3 regions of the Halomonas sp. B23F22_10 genome follow, and region 2 is predicted to be linked to each of the others. Evidence: predicted binding sites of a transcription regulator. Region 2 holds the regulator's gene; each other region holds the start of a gene.
What was found. The regulator FNR, encoded in region 2, switches genes on or off when oxygen is low (the NO sensors DNR and NnrR bind a similar motif). The targets are predictions, from matches to a motif close to TTGATNTANATCAA.

Region 1: a site for FNR is predicted at 3,903-3,916, ahead of clpB (ATP-dependent chaperone ClpB). Genes of this name have one in related genera too.
Region 3: a site for FNR is predicted at 3,492-3,505, ahead of hemN (oxygen-independent coproporphyrinogen III oxidase). Genes of this name have one in related genera too.

Annotation. Positions count from the first base shown of each region.
Region 1 covers NZ_JBIEKF010000008.1:103,365-109,652, reverse strand. The annotation lists gene ACGTNF_RS15680 (sugar porter family MFS transporter) at 1-1,094, shown strand, start outside; gene clpB (ATP-dependent chaperone ClpB) at 1,190-3,772, opposite strand; gene pgeF (peptidoglycan editing factor PgeF) at 3,939-4,694, opposite strand; gene rluD (23S rRNA pseudouridine(1911/1915/1917) synthase RluD) at 4,705-5,664, opposite strand; gene ACGTNF_RS15660 (outer membrane protein assembly factor BamD) at 5,815-6,288, shown strand, end outside.
Region 2 covers NZ_JBIEKF010000004.1:342,463-348,750, reverse strand. The annotation lists gene ACGTNF_RS11355 (heavy metal translocating P-type ATPase) at 1-535, shown strand, start outside; gene ccoS (cbb3-type cytochrome oxidase assembly protein CcoS) at 532-744, shown strand; gene ACGTNF_RS11345 (sulfite exporter TauE/SafE family protein) at 745-1,482, shown strand; gene ACGTNF_RS11340 (oxygen-independent coproporphyrinogen III oxidase) at 1,571-2,527, shown strand; gene fnr (fumarate/nitrate reduction transcriptional regulator Fnr) at 2,617-3,360, shown strand; gene ttcA (tRNA 2-thiocytidine(32) synthetase TtcA) at 3,629-4,540, opposite strand; gene ACGTNF_RS11325 (3'-5' exonuclease family protein) at 4,627-5,247, opposite strand; gene ACGTNF_RS11320 (putative nucleotidyltransferase substrate binding domain-containing protein) at 5,472-6,288, opposite strand, start outside.
Region 3 covers NZ_JBIEKF010000005.1:286,216-292,503, forward strand. The annotation lists gene ahpC (alkyl hydroperoxide reductase subunit C) at 1-175, shown strand, start outside; gene ahpF (alkyl hydroperoxide reductase subunit F) at 563-2,116, shown strand; gene ACGTNF_RS13575 (invasion associated locus B family protein) at 2,226-2,756, opposite strand; gene ACGTNF_RS13580 (Rrf2 family transcriptional regulator) at 2,903-3,379, opposite strand; gene hemN (oxygen-independent coproporphyrinogen III oxidase) at 3,605-4,990, shown strand; gene ACGTNF_RS13590 (hypothetical protein) at 5,311-5,934, shown strand; gene ACGTNF_RS13595 (adenosylcobalamin-dependent ribonucleoside-diphosphate reductase) at 6,137-6,288, shown strand, end outside.

The DNA of each region.
Region 1 (6,288 bases), on a different contig from region 2:
ATCCCTACTGGTTCTCGCTGTTCCGCCTGCTGGGCGGCATCGGCGTCGGCATCTCCTCGGTGGCCGCCCCGACCTACATCTCCGAGATCGCCCCGGCCAAGCATCGCGGCACCCTGGTCGCGCTATACCAGTTCAACGTGGTGTTCGGCATCCTGATGGCCTTCATTTCCAACTATGTGGTGGGCGGGCTGTTCGAGACCAACGCTTGGCGCTGGATGCTCGGTATCGAGATCGTGCCGGCGCTGCTCTACACCGTGCTGATCAGCCGGGTACCGCGCAGTCCGCGCTGGCTGATCCTGCATCGCGGCGACACCCAGGGCGCCCGCGAGGTGCTGCTGCGCCTCGATCCCGCCGCCGACGTCGACGCCCAGATCGCCGAGATCCAGGCCGCCGAGGACAGCGAGGAGCGCGCCCACGCCGGCTTCTTCTCCGGCCGCTACCGGCTGCCGATCCTGCTAGCCTTCCTGATCGCCTTCTTCAACCAGCTCTCGGGCATCAACTTCATCATCTACTATGCCCCGCGGGTACTCGAGGCCGCCGAGCTCGGCGCCAACACCGCCCTGCTCTCCACCGCAGGCATCGGCCTGGTCAACCTGGTGTTCACCATGCTCGGCATGGCGCTGATCGATCGCCTGGGGCGCCGCACCCTGCTCTACATCGGCTCGGCCGGCTACCTAGTCTCGCTGGTGCTGATCTCGCGCGCCTTCTTCAGCGGCGAGCTCGGCGGGCTGGACGTGCCGCTGCTGCTGGGCCTGTTCATCGCCGCCCACGCCATGAGCCAGGGCGCGATCATCTGGGTGTTCATCTCCGAGGTGTTCCCCAACCATGTGCGCGCCCGCGGCCAGTCCTTCGGCAGCTCGGTGCACTGGGTATGCGCGGCGCTGATCGCGCTACTGATGCCCTGGGTGCTCGGCAGCTTCAGCGGTGGCCCGGTGTTCGCCTTCTTCGCCGTGATGATGGCGCTGCAGTTGGTGTTCGTGATGTTCCTGATGCCGGAGACCAAGGGCGTCTCCCTCGAGGAGCTGCAGAAGCGCCTGGTGCGCGAACCTCAGGGCAAGCGCGAGGCCTCGAGTGCCACCGCCCAGCGCGGCTGACACGCCGCCGCCGCCGCCGTCGAACCGACGGCCCGGAAACGAAAACCGCCCGCGCCTCTCGGCGCGGGCGGTCTCGTTTCAGGGCGAGGAACGCCTCAACTCTGGAACACCAGGCGATCGCCCTCGGCCTCGACGCGAATGACATCGCCCGGCGAGAACGCGCCGGCCAGCAGATCCTGGGCCAGCGGGTTCTCGAGCCGGTTCTGGATCGCCCGCTTGAGCGGCCGCGCGCCGAACACCGGATCGAAGCCGACCTCGGCCAGCTGGGCCATGGCCGCGTCGGAGACCTCGAGCGACAGGTCATGCTCGGCCAGCCGCCCGCGCAGGCGCTCGAGCTGGATGGCGGCGATGGCCTGAATCTGCTCCTGGCGCAGGGCGTGGAACACCACCACCTCGTCGATGCGGTTGATCAGCTCGGGGCGGAAATGGGTGCCGACCACGTCCATCACCGCCGACTTCATCTGCTCGTAGCCGCCGTCGTCACCGCCCATGCCCTGGATGATCTCGGAGCCCAGGTTGGAGGTCATCACGATCACGGTGTTGCGGAAGTCCACCGTGCGGCCCTGGCCGTCGGTCAGGCGCCCGTCCTCGAGCACCTGCAGCAGGATGTTGAAGACGTCGGCGTGGGCCTTCTCGACCTCGTCGAGCAGCAGCACCGAGTAGGGCTTGCGGCGCACCGCCTCGGTCAGATAGCCGCCCTCCTCGTAGCCGACATAGCCGGGAGGCGCGCCGATCAGCCGGGCCACGGAGTGCTTCTCCATGAACTCGGACATGTCGATGCGCACCATGGCCTCCTCGGTGTCGAACAGGAAGCCGGCCAGCGACTTGCACAGCTCGGTCTTGCCCACCCCGGTCGGGCCGAGGAACAGGAAGGAGCCGTTGGGGCGGTTCGGATCGGCGAGCCCGGCCCGGGAGCGGCGCACGGCGTTGGCCACCGCGGTGACCGCCTCGTCCTGGCCGATGACCCGCTCGTGCAGCGCCTCCTCCATGCGCAGCAGCTTGTCGCGCTCGCCCTCGAGCATCTTGGACACCGGGATGCCGGTCCAGCGCGACACCACCTCGGCGATCTCCTCCTCGGTGACGTTGGAGCGCAGCAGCTGGTGCCTGGCGGTGTCGGCCTCGGCGTCGCTGGACTCGGCGATCTTCTGCTCGAGCTCGGGGATCACCCCGTACTGCAGCTCGGACATCCGCCCCAGGTCGCCCTGACGGCGGGCCTGCTCGAGGTCGATGCGGGCGCGGTCGAGCTCGTCCTTGAACTGGGCCGCGCCCTGGATGCTGGCCTTCTCGGCCTTCCAGATCTCGTCGAGGTCGGCGTACTCGCGCTCGAGCTCCTCGATCTGCTCCTCGAGGCCGTCGAGGCGCTTCCTGGAGGCCTCGTCGGTCTCCTTCTTGAGGTGCTCGCGCTCCATCTTGAGCTGGATCAGCCGGCGGTCGAGGCGGTCCATCTGCTCGGGCTTGGAGTCGAGCTCCATGCGGATCCGCGAGCAGGCCTCGTCGATCAGGTCGATGGCCTTGTCGGGCAGCTGGCGATCGGTGATGTAGCGGGTCGACAGCTTGGCCGCGGCGATGATGGCGCCGTCGGTGATGTCGACGCCGTGGTGCACCTCGTAGCGCTCCTTGAGGCCGCGCAGGATGGCCACGGTGTCTTCCTCGCTCGGCTCGTCGACCAGCACCTTCTGGAAGCGGCGCTCCAGGGCGGCGTCCTTCTCGATGTGCTGGCGATACTCGTCGAGGGTGGTGGCGCCCACGCAGTGCAGCTCGCCGCGCGCCAGCGCCGGCTTGAGCATGTTGCCGGCGTCCATGGCGCCCTCGGCCTTGCCGGCGCCGACCATGGTGTGCAGCTCGTCGATGAACAGGATGATCCGGCCCTCCTCCTGGGCCAGCTCCTTGAGCACCGACTTGAGGCGTTCCTCGAACTCGCCGCGGAACTTGGCCCCGGCCAGCAGCGCGCCCATGTCCAGCGACAGCACGCGCTTGTCCTTGAGGCCCTCGGGCACCTCGCCGTCGACGATGCGCTGGGCCAGCCCCTCGACGATGGCGGTCTTGCCCACGCCGGGCTCGCCGATCAGCACCGGGTTGTTCTTGGTCCGGCGCTGCAGCACCTGCACGGTGCGGCGGATCTCGTCGTCGCGGCCGATCACCGGATCGAGCTTGCCGCTGGCCGCCCGCTCGGTGAGGTCCAGGGTGTACTTCTCCAGCGCCTCGCGGCTCTCCTCGGCGTTGGGATTGCTGACCTTCTCGCCGCCGCGCACGTCGTCGATGGCGGTCGCAAGCGCCTGGCGGCTCAGTCCGGCCTGGCCGAGCAGCTTGCTCACCGCGTGGCGCATCTCCAGCGCGGCCAGCAGCACCAGTTCGCTGGCGATGTACTGGTCGCCACGCTTCTGGGCCTCGCGGTCAGTGAGGTTGAACAGCTTCATCAGGTCGCGGGACGGCTGCACCTCGCCGTCGAAGTCGCCGACCCTGGGCAGGTCGTCGAGGTGGCCGACCAGGCCGTCGCGCAACCGCGCGGCGTCGGCGCCGGCCTTCTGCACCAGCGCCTTGACGCCGGTGTCGGTGGCATCGAGCAGCGCCAGCAGCAGGTGCCCGGGCTCGAGCTGGTTATGGCCGTGGCCCACGGCCAGCGACTGGGCGTCGGCCACGGCGTTCTGCAGCTTGGCGGTGAACTTGTCGATTCGCATGGAATGTCCTCCGTCGGGGTAGCGACGCGATTCGGACGCGCCGCCTGTCCCAATGTCATGGGTCTTGACATCTTAAGTGGCGTCAGGACGGCCGGCTTTCAAGTCGGCCGCCGGAGGAAACGTCGGAGGGTTGATATGGGTCAAGCTCTCGCCCGGCGAGGCCGAGCTAGCGCAGCCAGATCATGCTGGCCATGCGGCCGGTGACGCCGTCGTCGCGGCGGTAGGAATAGAAGCGGGATTCGCAGGAGGTGCAGAAGTGGCCGCCGCTGATGTGGGCGAGCCCCAGGCGCTCCAGGCGCAGGCGCGCCAGCTTGTAAAGGTCGGCCATGTAGTGGCCCAGCCGATAGGGGCTCGGCACGAAGGCCTCGGCGGCATCGGGCTGCACGGCGACGAAGGCCTCACGCACCTCGCGGCCGACCTCGAACTGGGCGTTGGAGATCGCCGGCCCCAGCCACGCCATCAGCGACTCGGGCGGCACGCCCATGGCGGCCACCGTGGCCTCGAGCACGCCGCCGGCCAGGCCGCGCCAGCCGGCGTGGGCCACGCCGACCCGCTGGCCGTCGCGGTCGCAGAAGAACACCGGCAGGCAGTCGGCGGTCAGCACCACGCAGGCGTGGCCGCGGTCGAGGGCCACCGAGGCGTCGGCCTCGGGCGGGGTCTCGAGATATTCCGACTGCACCCGGGCGCCGTGGACCTGATCGAGCCACAGCAGCGGCCGGTCGTCGCCGACCTCCTTCTGCAGCTGGCGGCGGCACAGCGCCACGTGGGCGGAGTTGTCGCCGACGTGCTGGGCCGGATTGAAGGCGGCGAAGCGCCCCTGGCTGGGCCCGGTCTCGCGCGTGGTGACGCAGGCCGCCACCGAGGGCGGCGCCGGCCAGTCGGGGCGGATCAGGGTCGGGCGCAGGTCGAGGGCATCGCTCATCGCGGTTTCCTTAGCGGCGGGTCTCGCGGTCTTCGCGCAGGAAGTCCAGCAGCATCAGCATGTCATCCGGCAGGGCCGCGCGAAAGGTCAGCGTCTCGCCGCTGGTCGGATGCACGAAGGCCAGCTTGCGGGCGTGCAGCGCCTGACGCGGGAACTCGCGCAGCACCTCCTTGAGCGTCTCGCCGGCGCCGGCCGGCAGCTTGAGGCGCCCGCCGTAGACCGGATCGCCGATCAGCGGATAGCGCAGGTGCGCCAGGTGCACGCGGATCTGGTGGGTGCGGCCGGTTTCCAGCTTGCAGCGCACGTGGGTATGGGCGCGGAAGCGCTCGACCACCCGGTAATGCGTCACCGCCGGCTTGCCGGAGGCGGTCACCGCCTGGCGCTTGCGGTCCTTGGGGTGGCGACCGATGGCCGCGTCCACCTTGCCGCCGGAGGTCATCACCCCGACCGACACGGCGTCGTACTCGCGGGACACGGTGCGCGCCTGGAGCTGCTCCACCAGCGCGGTCTGGGCGCCCAGGGTCTTGGCCACCACCATCAGCCCGCTGGTGTCCTTGTCCAGGCGATGCACGATGCCGGCCCGCGGCACCGCGGCCAGCTCGGGGCAGTGATGCAGCAGGCCGTTGAGCAGGGTGCCGTCGGGATTGCCGGCGGCCGGGTGCACCACCAAGCCGGGCGGCTTGTCGATCACCATCACCTCGTCGTCCTCGTACACCACGTCGAGCGGGATGTCCTCGGGCTCGAAGCGGGAATCGTCCTCGACGGTGGCGGTCAGCGCCACGGCCTCGCCGCCGTAGACCTTGTCACGGGGCTTGGCGGGGCGGCCGTCCAGGGTCAGCGCGCCCTGCTTGATCCAGGCCTTGAGGCGTTCCCGGGAGAAGTCGGAGAAGAGGTCTGCGGCGGCCTGGTCGAGGCGCAGGCCGGCCATGTGCTCGGGGACGCGGTGCTGGGCTTCGAAGGTCTGGGACATGGACTCGATGATCATCCGTCTGGGCGGTGGAGCGCTCCGCGGCAGCGCGCTCGGCGCGGTGACTGCGTTTTGCCACGAGGTGCTTTATAGTGGGCGAATTCGGGCCGATTCTAGCACGGCCACCCAGGGTTGTTTGACACGAGGATCACGATGCGCGTTATCACGACCGGACCCCGCCTGGCCGTCATGCTGCTGGCGAGTGCCCTGCTGGCCGGCTGTGCCAGCACCGCCGACGAGCAGGAAGCGCCTGACCTGCAGGAACGCCAGCTGTACGACGAGGGTCGCTCGGCCCTGGAGGGCGGACGCTACACCACCGCCATCAACCGGCTCGAAGCCATCGACACCCGCTTCCCGTTCGGCGACACCGCCGAGCAGGCGCAGCTGGAACTGATCTACGCCTACTACCAGACCGACGACTGGGAGCAGGCCCGGGCCGCGGCCAGCCGCTTCATCCGCCTGCACCCGGATCATCCCCAGGTCGACTACGCCTACTACCTGCGCGGCCTCTCCGCCTGGCAGGCCGGGCGCTTCAGCCTCGAGGGGCTGCGCCTGATCGACATCTCCAAGCGCGACCTGGGCGCCAGCCGCGACGCCTACTCCGACTTCCGCGAGCTGGTCCAGCGC
Region 2 (6,288 bases):
GCTGGCGGCGCGGGGCATCGCGGTGGAACTGCTGTCCGGCGACGCCGAGGCGCCCACCCGGGCGCTGGCCGAGCGGCTGGGCATCGACGAGTGGCGCGCCGGCGCCAGCCCCGAGGACAAGCTCGCCCGGCTGCGCGAGTGCCAGGCCGACGGCCAGCGGGTGGCCATGGTCGGCGACGGCATCAACGACGTGCCGGTGCTGGCCGGGGCCGACCTCGCCATCGCCATGAACGGCGCCACCGACCTCGCCCGCACCCGGGCCGACGCCGTGCTGCTCGGCCCGCGCCTCGGGCGCCTGGTCGAGGCCGTCGACATCGGCCGCGCCACCCGCCGCAACATCCGCCAGAACCTGGGCTGGGCGCTGGCCTACAACCTGCTGGCCCTGCCGCCGGCGGCACTGGGCTGGGTGCCCCCCTGGCTGGCGGCGCTGGGCATGTCGGCGAGCTCGCTGGTGGTGGTCGCCAACGCCCTGCGCCTCACGCGCCGAAAACTGCCCGACATTCCCGTGGATTCCCCCTCCCAGGACGCCCCATGAGCATTCTCTACCTGCTGATCCCGCTGTCGCTGATCCTGCTCGGCCTGGCCGTCTGGGCCTTCTTCTGGGCCGTGCGCCACGACCAGTTCGAGGACCTGGAAGGCCCGGCCCATCGCATCCTGTTCGACGATGACGACCCGCCCGGGGAGGCGCCTCGCCGACACGACGACGCCGACGCGCCGACCGGGAAACACGACAAGGAAGCCTGAATGAATCCGTCTGGACTCGACCTGCCGCCGCTGGCCGCGGCCTTCGTCTTCGGCCTGCTCGGCGGCGCCCACTGCATCGGCATGTGCGGCGGCATCATGAGCGCCCTGAGCTTCGCCGTGCCGCCGAGCCTGCGCCATCCGGCGCGGCTCGGCGGGCTGCTGCTGGGCTACAACCTGGGGCGCATCGCCAGCTACATGGTCGCCGGCGCCCTGGCCGCCGGCCTCGGCACCCTGGTCGGCCTGGCCCCGGGGATCCGCCTGGCGCTCCAGGTCCTGGCCGCGGTGATGCTGATCCTGATGGCGCTCTACATCGCCGACTGGTGGAAGGGGCTGCTGCGGGTCGAGGCGCTCGGCAGGCGCCTATGGCGCCATCTGGAGCCGCTCGGACGGCGACTGATGCCGGTGGTGACGCTGCCCCAGGCCGTGACCCTGGGCGCGGTCTGGGGCTGGCTGCCCTGCGGGCTGGTCTACTCGATGCTGACCTGGAGCCTGGCCGGCGCCGATCCGCTGCGAGGCGCAGCGCTGATGGGCGCCTTCGGGCTCGGCACCCTGCCGGCGCTGCTCGCTACCGGCCTGGCCGCGCGACGGCTCGGCGCCCTGATCCGTCATCCGGCCACCCGCACCCTGGCGGCGCTGGCGATCATCGGCTTCGCCCTGTGGCAGCTGTGGGGCCTGTGGCCGGGCACGATGGAGATGGCCCACGACGCCGGGCACGCCGGGCACGCCGGGCATCATTGAGCCGCTAACGCCCGCACGTTTGACCCAGCGCAACACCCCTGGGGACCGCGAGCACTAGCCTGACGACATGAACGCTCGGAACTCCGCCATGTCCGTCACCCTTCCCGCCGACTTCGGCGCCGACGACTACGCCGCGGCGCTGTCCGCCAGCAATACCAAGGCCCGCCCGCTGTCGCTGCATCTGCGCCTGCCGCTTCGCCACGACGTGGATGCCCGCGGCGACGGCAAGGGCATGGATCCCTTCGAGGTCGATCTGGCCCGGCTCGACCGCGAGATGGTGCTGGTGCGACGCTGCCTGGCGCCGGAGCGATGCCTGGAGGCCCTGCACTGGGGAAGCGGCCTCCCGCCTTCGCTGACCCTGTCGCAGATGAGCGGCCTCGTCGACCGGCTGGCCTCCCGCTTCCCCTTCGATACGGGGCGTCCGCGCGACTTCACCGTCGAGCTCGACCCCCGCGCCACGGATCTGCTCACCCTGCGTCACCTGGAGGCCCTGGGCTTCAACCGGCTGAAGCTGATCATGCGCCTGCCCGCGGCCGGCCGCCTGGACGCCCTGCCCCGCCTGCAGTCACGCGTCGAGCCGCTGCTCGACGAGACCGTGCGCATGGGCTGGCACTCGCTGAACCTGGTGCTGATCGTGGCGCCGACGACCCCGCCGCGGGAGGCCGCCGCCGCGCTCGCCGCGCTGCTTCCCATGACGCCGCCGCGCCTCTCCCTGCGCCCGGAGCCCGCCTGGCAGGAGGGCGAATCGACGCTGCCGACGGCGCTGCTGGCCCGGGTCGACGAACGCCTAGCCGAGGCCGGCTACCGGGCACTGGGACACGGTTCCTACGCCCGTCGGGGCGCCGCCCTGGAGGATGCCCTCGCCCAGGCGCGTCGCGAACGGGCGCGCGACCGACTGGGGCTCGGCACCGGCGCCATCTCGCGGCTGCCCGACGCCGTGGCCTGCAACGCCACCTCGACCCGGGACTACGCGGCGGCACTGAACGACGGTCGGCTCGCCACCGCCTCGGGGCGCTGGCGGAATGCTCGCCCGTCCAGCGCCTGACTGGCCTGAGACTCGCCCAAGGGATGCTATGCCCGAACCGGGGCTATCCGCCATAATGGGGGAGGCAAGCCCCGATCAAGGAGGACAGCATGCCCGACACCGCAGCCGGCCGACGCCGTTCCCTGCTGCACGAGACCCGCTGCCGGACCTGCAGCCTGAGTTCCCTGTGTCTGCCCCTGGCCCTCGAACTGGAGGACCTCGACGAGTTCGATGCCATCATCCGACGCCGACCGCCGCTCAAGAAGGGCGAGTCGCTGTTCCGCCAGGGCAGCCCCTTCACCAGCGTCTACGCGGTGCGCTCCGGCAGTCTCAAGCAGGTCACCAGCGAAGGCGGCGGCACGGATCAGCTGACCAACTTCTATCTGCCCAGCGAACTGGTGGGGCTCGACGGCATCGACGAGTCGAGCTATCCGGGCTCGGTCATCGCGCTCGAGACCACCACCGTGTGCGAGATCCCGTTCGACCGCCTCGACGCCCTGTCCGAGCGCCTGCCGGAACTTCGTGCCCAGCTGTATCGCAGCATGAGCAAGGAGATGCGCGACGACCGCCGCATGATGCGCCTGCTGTCGCGCAAGACCGCCGACCAGCGCCTGGCCACCTTCTTCGCCAGCCTCTCCGATCGCTTCCGCCGCCGCGGCTACTCCGCCTACAGCTTCCGCCTCTCCATGTCCCGGGCCGACATCGGCAACTACCTGGGCCTGGCGGTGGAGACCGTCAGCCGCATCCTGGGGCGCTTCCAGCAGCAGGGCCTGGTGGCCGTGTCCGGCCGAGAGGTGAACATCCTCGACCTGGACGCCCTGGCCGAGCTGGCCGAGGAAGAGGGCTGCCGCTGACGGCGCCAAGCGCCAAGCGCCAAGCGCCAAGCGCCAAGCGCCAAGCGCCAAGCGCCAAGCGCCAAGCGCCAAGCGCCAAGCGCCAAGCGCCAAGCGCCAAGCGCCAAGCGCCAAGCGCCAAGCGCGGCAGGATGATGTCATGGCCATTCTTGACGTCAACGAAGAAACCCACAGGACTCTACGTCCCGTGGGTTTCTCATTGGCTTCCTCGACATCTGCCGCCCGCTACTGAGCAGCCGGGTGCTCGGCGCTTGCTGCTAGGCGCTACTCACTCGTTATGCAGGTCGATGCGATCGGCCTGCATCTTGGCCTGCTTGTCCTCCAGCCCGGCGAAGTCGAACAGCTCGCGGTCGGCCAGCTGCGAGGGCGCGACGTTGGTGACCGCCTTGAACATGCTCTCCAGGCGGCCGGGATGCTTGGCCTCCCACTCGGCAAGCATCTCCTTGACCACCTGACGCTGCAGGTTGGGCTGCGAGCCGCACAGGTTGCAGGGAATGATCGGGAAGGCCATGCGCTCGGAGAATTCGGCGATGTCGGCCTCGCGGCAGTAGGCCAGCGGGCGGATGACGATGTTCTTGCCGTCGTCGGAGAGCAGCTTGGGCGGCATCGACTTGAGGCTGCCGCCGAAGAACATGTTGAGGAACAGCGTCTCGAGGATGTCCTCGCGGTGGTGCCCGAGGGCGATCTTGGTGGCCCCGATCTCCTCGGCGTAGCCGTAGAGGGAGCCGCGGCGCAGCCGCGAGCAGAGCGCGCAGGTGGTCTTGCCTTCCGGGGTCTTCTCCTTGACCACCGAGTAGGTGTCGCGCTCGAGGATGTGGTAGTCCACGCCGAGGCCGTCCAGGTACTCGGGCAGCACGTGCTCGGGGAAACCGGGCTGCTTCTGGTCGAGGTTCACCGCCACCAGCGAGAAGTTCACCGGCGCGTTGCGCTGCAGGTTCCGGAGAATCTCCAGCATGGTGTAGCTGTCCTTGCCGCCGGACAGGCACACCATCACCTTGTCGCCCTCGCGGATCATGTCGAAGTCGATGATCGCATTGCCGACCTGGCGCCGCAGGCGCTTCTGCAGCTTGTTGAACTCACGCTTGGCCTGGGCGTCGGGCGCCTCGGCGGACGGGGTCGACGGCTCGGCCGAAGCGGCCTCATCGGCGGGACGGGGATCGAAGGTCACGGCATCTTGCATGGTCGGGGCGCTGCCAGGGCATCGGGGGAAAGGGAAAGGGCGCCTATCCTACCACCCTGCCGCGAGACTGGCGACGTGGTGACCGCTCAGCCGCTGCGACGCGCGAGCACCGCATCGCGGTCCAGCCGCAGGTGCATCAGGGCGGTGGTCACGGCGGTGCCCAGCACGCTGTGACGTCCCATCAGCGGCACCTCGAGCTGCTCGGCGACCCGCTCGAAGGCCGGCGCCACCTCGAGCCGCGAATGGTGGTGATAGCGCTGGTAGCGCTGCACCAGATCGATGCCGGCGTTGGGCAGCTCGAAGCCGAACCGGGCGCGCAGCTGGCGGTTGAGCAGCGCCAGATCGCGGTCCAGGCGCCAGCCCACCAGCGGCCGGTTGCCGACGAAGTCGAGCAGCCGCGCCAGCGCCTGGTCGATCGACACGCCGTCGTCGAGATCGATGCCGCGCAGGCCGTGGCGGCGCAGCGTCTCGGCGTCCACGCCTTCCGGGCGCGCCAGCCTGAGCTCCAGCGACTCGCTGGTCAGCACCCGGTCGCCGCGCAGCCGCACCGCGGCGATGGCCAGCGGCTCGGCGCCGCGCACGTCGCCGCCGGTAGACTGCACGGCCAGCGCCACCAGCTCCTCCCCGGTATAAGGACGGAACAGCCAGCCATACTGGCCATGGGCGTGGCGGTGACGGTCGACCAGGCGGCGCAGGGTCTTGAGCATGTCGATGTCCTTGTCGTGTCGTGAATCGCGGTCTTGTGAGAATTCGAAAAGTCGGCGAGCGAAGGCCTGGGCTAGGCCCTCTCCCGGCGGGCCAACGCACTTCCCAGCTCCCTGTGGGTCGCAAGGCAAAGATCGTCGAAGAAACGGAGTTAACCGGGTGTAAATGAGTATTCTGAGACGATTTTTAACGCCGTATAGCCGAGCGCAGCCACTTTTCAGCCACCTCAGGTGTATTCGAGGTGGTAACGATGGGAAATCCGCTGCTTGAAGTCCTTGACGATATGCAGCGCCTCCCGGAGCAGGTCGCGCTCCAGCGACGACAGCGACTGCACCACCACCCGGTCCGGCTCGCCGAAGTCTTCGTCATCGCCGTCGAGGCGCGCCAGCTGCTGCTCGAGACGCAGCTCGGTGAACAGCGACAGCGCCTCGCCCAGGTCCTCGGCGAAGCGCTCCTCGAGCCGGCCGTCGGCCGCCAGGGCGTCGAGGCGCTCCAGGGTCCCGGTGGCGAGGATGCCGCGCTCCAGCGCCATGACCCGCACGCCGTGCACGATGGGGAAGATGCCGCCCTTCTTGATGTCGATGCCGTGCTGGGGCTTCTTGAGCGAGCCGAACAGGGTCAGCGGCGTGGAAAAGCGCAGCACCGGACGGGCGAAATAGGAGAGCAGCAGTTCGTCCCTCGACGCCGCCTCGAACAGCGCCGCCCTCACCCGCTCGAGCAGCGCCGGATTGCCGGCCACGGCATGGGCATCGAGCATGATCGCCAGCTTCATCAGGCTGTCGCCGTCGCGGGCCTCCACCCAGCGCGCGATGCGCGCCTTCCACTGGCGCTCGGTGCCGACCCAGTCGGGGTTGGAGACCATGATGTTGCCCGGGCAGCGCGGATAGCCCAGGCGGACCAGGGTCTCGGTGAACTCGGCCATGCGCGCCATGCAGTCCGGCCAGTCGAGGGCATCGTCGAGGATCAGGCCGTTGTCCTGGTCGGTCTTGAGCATCTGCTCGCCGCGCCCCTCGCTGCCCATCACCATCAGGCAGCTGTCGCGC
Region 3 (6,288 bases), on a different contig from region 2:
GATCCAGATCATCGAGCTGAACGCCGGCAACATCGGCCGTAACGCCGAAGAGCTGCTGCGCAAGGTCAAGGCCGCCCAGTACGTCCGCGCCAACCCCAACGAGGTCTGCCCGGCCAAGTGGGAAGAAGGCGAAGAGACCCTGGCTCCTTCCCTGGACCTGGTCGGCAAGATCTAAGGACACGCCGATTTATTGCTGCGCTCGATATCCTGACCGCCGGCGGTGCCGGCACGCCGGCCCGGTCGCCCTCTCATGTGCGGGCTACACTCCGGAGGCTGTGCTCCGGCGGCGGCCAGGCTAGGCGCCCCCGCCTCTCATCGATCGCGACATAAATCTGCGCATCCTTTATTGGATCGCTGACCGGCGGGATTCTCCCGCGCCCCGTTACCCCGCCGAGGCGCTGTGCCTCGATCGCCCAACCAGTCGCGCAAGCGAGATCGGGACGACGTCCCGGCGGGGCCCGATTCCGGTTTTTCCTGACATTGCTTCCGGGTGCGAGCCCTTCGCGACCCGCACGGGGAAGTCGTGTCTGCGAGTCACATATCATCAAGGATTGCCGCCGTTATGTTGGACGACTCTCTGAAGCAACAGCTGAAAGCCTATCTCGGCAAGGTCACGCAACCCTTTGAGCTGGTCGCCACCCTGGATGACGGCGACAAGTCCAAGGAACTGCACGCTCTGCTCGAACAGATCGCGGGCCTTTCCGACAAGATCACCCTGTCCACCGAGGGCGGCGACCGGCGCGTGCCGTCCTTCGCCCTGCACCGCGACGGGGCGCCCACCGGCGTGGTCTTCGCCGGCATCCCCATGGGCCACGAGTTCACCTCGCTGGTGCTGGCCCTGCTGCAGGTGGGCGGTCATCCGCCCAAGGCCAGCGACGAAGTCATCGAGCAGATCCGCGCCCTCGACGCCGACCTGCACTTCGAGACCTACTTCTCGCTGTCATGCCAGAACTGCCCGGACGTGGTCCAGGCGCTGAACCTGATGGCGATCCTCAACCCGCGCATCTCCCACGATGCCATCGACGGCGCCCTGTTCCAGGACGAGGTCGAGGCCCGCGAGGTGATGTCGGTGCCGAGCGTGTTCCTCAACGGCGAGACCTTCGACCAGGGCCGCATGAGCCTCGAGCAGATCCTGGCCAAGGTCGACACCGGCGCCGTCGAGCGCGAGGCCGCCAGGCTCAACGACAAGCCCGCCTTCGACACGCTGATGATCGGTGGCGGCCCGGCCGGCGCCGCGGCGGCCGTCTATGCGGCGCGCAAGGGCATCCGCACCGGCGTGGCCGCCGAGCGCTTCGGCGGCCAGGTGCTGGACACCCTGTCGATCGAGAATCTGATCTCGGTGCCCCACACCGAGGGCCCCAAGCTGGCCGCGGCGCTGGAGGAGCACGTCAAGGAATACGACGTCGACATCATGAACCTGCAGCGCGCCGTCGAGCTCGTTCCGGGCGAGCCGGGCGCCGATCACGAGGTGCGCTTCGAATCCGGCGCCAGCCTCAGGAGCAAGACCCTGGTACTGGCCACCGGCGCCCGCTGGCGCGAGATGAACGTGCCGGGCGAGGCCGAGTACCGCAACAGGGGTGTGGCCTACTGCCCGCACTGCGACGGCCCGCTGTTCAAGGGCAAGCGCGTGGCGGTGATCGGCGGTGGCAACTCCGGCGTCGAGGCGGCCATCGACCTGGCCGGTATCGTCGGCGAGGTCACGCTGATCGAGTTCATGGACGAGCTGCGCGCCGACGAGGTGCTGCAGAAGAAGCTCTCAAGCCTGCCCAACGTCGAGGTGATCAAGGGCGCGCGCACCACCGAGGTCAACGGCGACGGCAACCGCGTCACCGGCCTGAGCTATGAGGAGCGCGCCTCCGGCGAGCTGCGCGAGCTGGCCCTTGAGGGCGTCTTCGTGCAGATCGGCCTGGTGCCCAACACCGAGTGGCTGAAGGACTCGCCCATCGAGCTCTCCGAGCGCGGCGAGATCGTGGTCGACGAGCGCGGCATGACCTCGGTGCCGGGCATCTTCGCCGCCGGCGACGTGACCACCGTGCCCTACAAGCAGATCGTTATCGCCATGGGCGAGGGCTCCAAGGCCGCCCTGGGCGCCTTCGATCACCTGATCCGCAGCTGATCGCCCCGCCGTTCGGGCTCGACGCCCTCGCCGCTCCGCGGCGGGGGCGTCCTGCGTGGGGCGAGAGGAAAACGGTGGCAGGAAATCCGTGTCAGGAAACCGGGCGTCCTCAGCCCGCGCGGCAGAGCGTCTCCATGCGGGTCAGCGCGGCGTCGGCGCCGTTGAGGCTGAAGATCAGGAACCAGTGGTCGTCCTCGGCGCGATGGATGCGCAGGCGTAGCGTCTCGCCGCCGCTCATCTCGTCGAGCACCTCGTCGGTGTCGGGCAGCACCAGGCGCGCGTAGAAGCCGCTGTTGCCGCGCTCGGTGATGAACTCGGCCCGGCCCTGGTGGACCCAGCCCTGATCGATCAGCAGGTCCACCGGCACCCGGTTGACGGTGCCGGTCTCGGCCTGGACCTCGTCGAGCTCGACGCGCAGCTCGAGCCAGGAGCGATCGCAGGCGCCCGGCGTGGCGTTGACGCTGAACACGCTGTCGCTATAGCTGTGCTGCTCGATGGCGCGCACGTGGCGTTCGTCGCCCAGCCGCAGCACCAGCGAGTGCCAGTCGCCGTGGGCCCGGGCGTCGTCGACGTTGAAGGTCTCGGCCGCGGCCGGGGCGGCGAGGGCAACGGCCAGCAGGACACCCGGCAAGCGGGTCATCAGGCCGCGCGTCAGCCGGCGGGCAGACCGTGAGCGGAGAGCAAGTGGGCGGAGAGCAGGTGGGCGTGAGGAGAGCATGCGGGCATCCATGACCGTGACGCCGGGAGACTAGCACGCGCTGTCGGGGCTGTCCGCTCGCGACGTGGCTAGCCTGCCGGCGAGGCATCCTCCAGCCGCAGCAGCTGGATCAGCTCGGCGCGCTGCTGGCCCAGCAGGTCGGCGAGGGTGTAGCGGTCGAGCACCGACAGGAAGGCCGCCAGGGCCTCGCCGAGGATCGGCTGCAGCCGGCAGGCGGAGGTGATGGCGCAGGCGTTGTCGTCGCGGAAGCATTCCACCAGGCCGAGGTCGGGCTCGGTGTCGCGCACCAGCCCGCCCAGCGAGATCTCGCCGGGCGTCCGGCTCAGCCGCAGGCCGCCGTGCTTGCCGCGGGTGGCGCTGAGATAGCCCAGCCGGTTGAGCTCCTGCACCACCTTCATCAGGTGGTTGCGCGAGATGGCGAAGCGCTCGGCGATCTCGGCGATGGTGGCGCGCGCCTCTGGCGGCTCCGGCGTCGGCTCGTCGTCCTTCACGGCCAGGTAGATCAGCACGCGCAGGGAGTAGTCGGTGAAGTGGGTCAGGCGCATTCCATTCTCCAGGCGCGGCGAGACAGGCGGGACTCGAAACGATTCTATCACGCCCGTGCCGGCCTCCCGGAGCAGGCCCGTTGCCGCAGCGGGGCGCGCTCGAGCGGCCGAATTGATCGGCATCAACTCCGCGCGGAAAGGCGCCAACGGCCAAGATCGGGGCTGGCATAATGCGCTCAGGCGGCGACGGCGCGGGCCGTCGCCAGCGTTACCGGAGGTCCGATCATGCCCCAGCCACAGCCGTTCATCCGCCCCCTCGTCGAGAAGTACGACCGCCCCGGGCCGCGCTATACCTCCTATCCCACGGCGCCGCAGTTCCATGCCGCCTTCGCCGAGGACGATTATCGGGACCAGGCCGCCCTGAGCCATCGCGTCGCCGCGCCCAAGCCGCTGTCGGTCTACGTGCACGTGCCGTTCTGCGAGAGCCTCTGTTACTACTGCGCCTGCCACAAGATCGTCACCCATCGCCGCGAGCGGGCGGCGGAGTATCTGGCCCTGCTGAAACGCGAGATCGCCCTGCAGGCGGCGCTCTTCGACAGTGAGCGCTCGCTGACCCAGCTGCACCTGGGTGGCGGCACGCCCACCTATCTGAACAATGCCCAGCTCGGCGAGCTGATGGACGCCCTGGCGGCGGCCTTTCGCTTTGCGCCGCCCGAGGACAGGGAGTTCTCGCTGGAGGTGGATCCGCGCACCGTCACACCTGAACAGCTGCATGAGCTGCGCGCGCTGGGCTTCAATCGCCTGAGCGTCGGCGTCCAGGACTTCGACCCCGAGGTGCAGGTGGCGGTCAACCGCGTCCAGGGCGAGGCCGAGGTGGCCGCCCTGATGAAAACCGCCCGGGACGCCGGCTTCCACTCGGTGAGCGTCGATCTGATCTACGGCCTGCCGCGCCAGACCGTGGCCAGCTTCGCGGCCACCCTCGACAAGATCGTCGCCCTGCGGCCGGATCGCATCGCCACCTACAGCTATGCCCATCTGCCCGAGCGCTTCAAGGCCCAGCGGCTGATCCGCGACCGGGACATGCCGCCGCCCGAGCGCAAGCTCGAGCTGCTGGAGCTGACTGTCCGGCGCCTGACCGAGGCCGGCTACGCCTACATCGGCATGGATCACTTCGCATTGCCCGACGACGAGCTGGTCCGGGCCCAGCGCGAGGGCACCTTGCAGCGCAACTTCCAGGGGTATTCCACCCACGCCGACTGTGACCTGATCGGGCTCGGCGTCAGTGCCATTGGCAAGGTCGGCGACGGCTACAGCCAGAACGTCAAGGAAATCGCCGTCTACCGCGAGCGCCTCGAGGCCGGGCGGCTGCCGGTGCTGCGCGGCTATCGGCTCGACGACGAGGATCGCCTGCGCCGCGACGTCATCCACGCCCTGATGTGCCACGGCCGGGTGGACGTCGACGCCATCGAGGCGCGTCACGGCATCGACTTCGCCAGCCACTTCGCCGATGCCCTCGCGGCCCTGGCGCCGATGCGCGACGACGGCCTGATCACGCTGGGCCAGCGCCGCCTCGAGGTGCGCCCGCCGGGGCGGCTGATGCTGCGCAATCTGGCCATGACCTTCGACGCCTATCTGGGCGGCGAGGCGGTGCGCTACTCGCGGACCGTCTAGGTCCTTCCTGGGGCGTCGCGCGTCGGTACGAGTTTCCTGCTACCGATCCGGCAGCCGTTTGCCTGATCCCTCCGATGCGATAATCAGTGGGCCTTCCGATGGTGAAGCCTGCGCTCTGTGACGATGCTTATCTTGCGTGTAACAAAATGTTGTATGGCGTTATATCACGTCGACGGCGATGTCCGGCGGCGGGGGAGGGCGAGATGCAAGGGTTCAAATTGGCTGCCCTGGTCGTCGCCGTGGGCTGTTTGTCAGCCGCCGGCGTACAGGCGCAGTCGGGAGTCGAGGGTTCCGGGGGCAGTACGCTCTCGGAAGACGAGATGGCGCGAGTCGCCAACGATCAACTGACCGAGCCGGCCGGGTCGGGGGGCCTGACCGATGCCGAGATCGATGCGCTGCTCGAGGATCTGCCGGCGCCGGCCGCCGGGGGGGGCGGTGGCGGCTGCGGTGGCGGGCTGCTGGAAGGATGCGATGGTGTGTTCCTGCGCCTGGTTGCCGCCGTACCGAGCGAGGACGTGATTCCCGCGCCGACCATGCCGACCGCGCCGACGGATGACGGAGACGACGGCGGCGACAACCCCGGCGATGACGCCACCGGCGGCGGCGGTGGTGGTTCCGGCGGCGGCGGTGGTGGTTCCGGCGGCGGCGGTGGTGGTTCCGGCGGCGGTGGCGGTGGTTCCGGCGGCGGCGGCGGTGGTTCCGGCGGCGGCGGCGGTGGTTCCGGCGGCGGCGGTGGTGGTTCCGGCGGCGGTGGCGGTGGTTCCGGCGGCGGTGGCGGTGGTTCCGGCGGCGGTGGCGGTGGTTCCGGCGGCGGCGGTGGTGGTTCCGGCGGCGGCAGCGGTAGTTCCGGCGGCGGTGGTTCCGGAGCCGGTGGCAACGGTGGCAGCGCCGGCGGAGGTGGCGGTGCCGGTGGTACCGGTTCGGGAGCCGGCGGTCGCTTCTGACGCTTGTTGCCCGATGCCGCACCTGGCGCCCGACCCTGATGGTCGGGCGCTTTCTTTTGTGCGCCGAGTTCACGCATGATCCATATCATGTGTGTTGAGAATGTTTTTCGTCTATATATGGTAGTTGATGGCCTCGCCTCCATCGTGGCCAGGCATCCATGATGCGCGACCGCAACCGTTCCCCTCACAAGAGAGAGACCCGATGCGCACCACCACTGCCAGGGAAGCCTCCCGCGTCGACGAGGTGCCGCTGCAGGCGCCTTCCCTCGATATCTGGGACAGCAAGTATCGCCTCAAGGACCGACACGGCCGGCCGGTGGACGCCGACCCCGGCGCCACCCGGGAGCGGGTGGC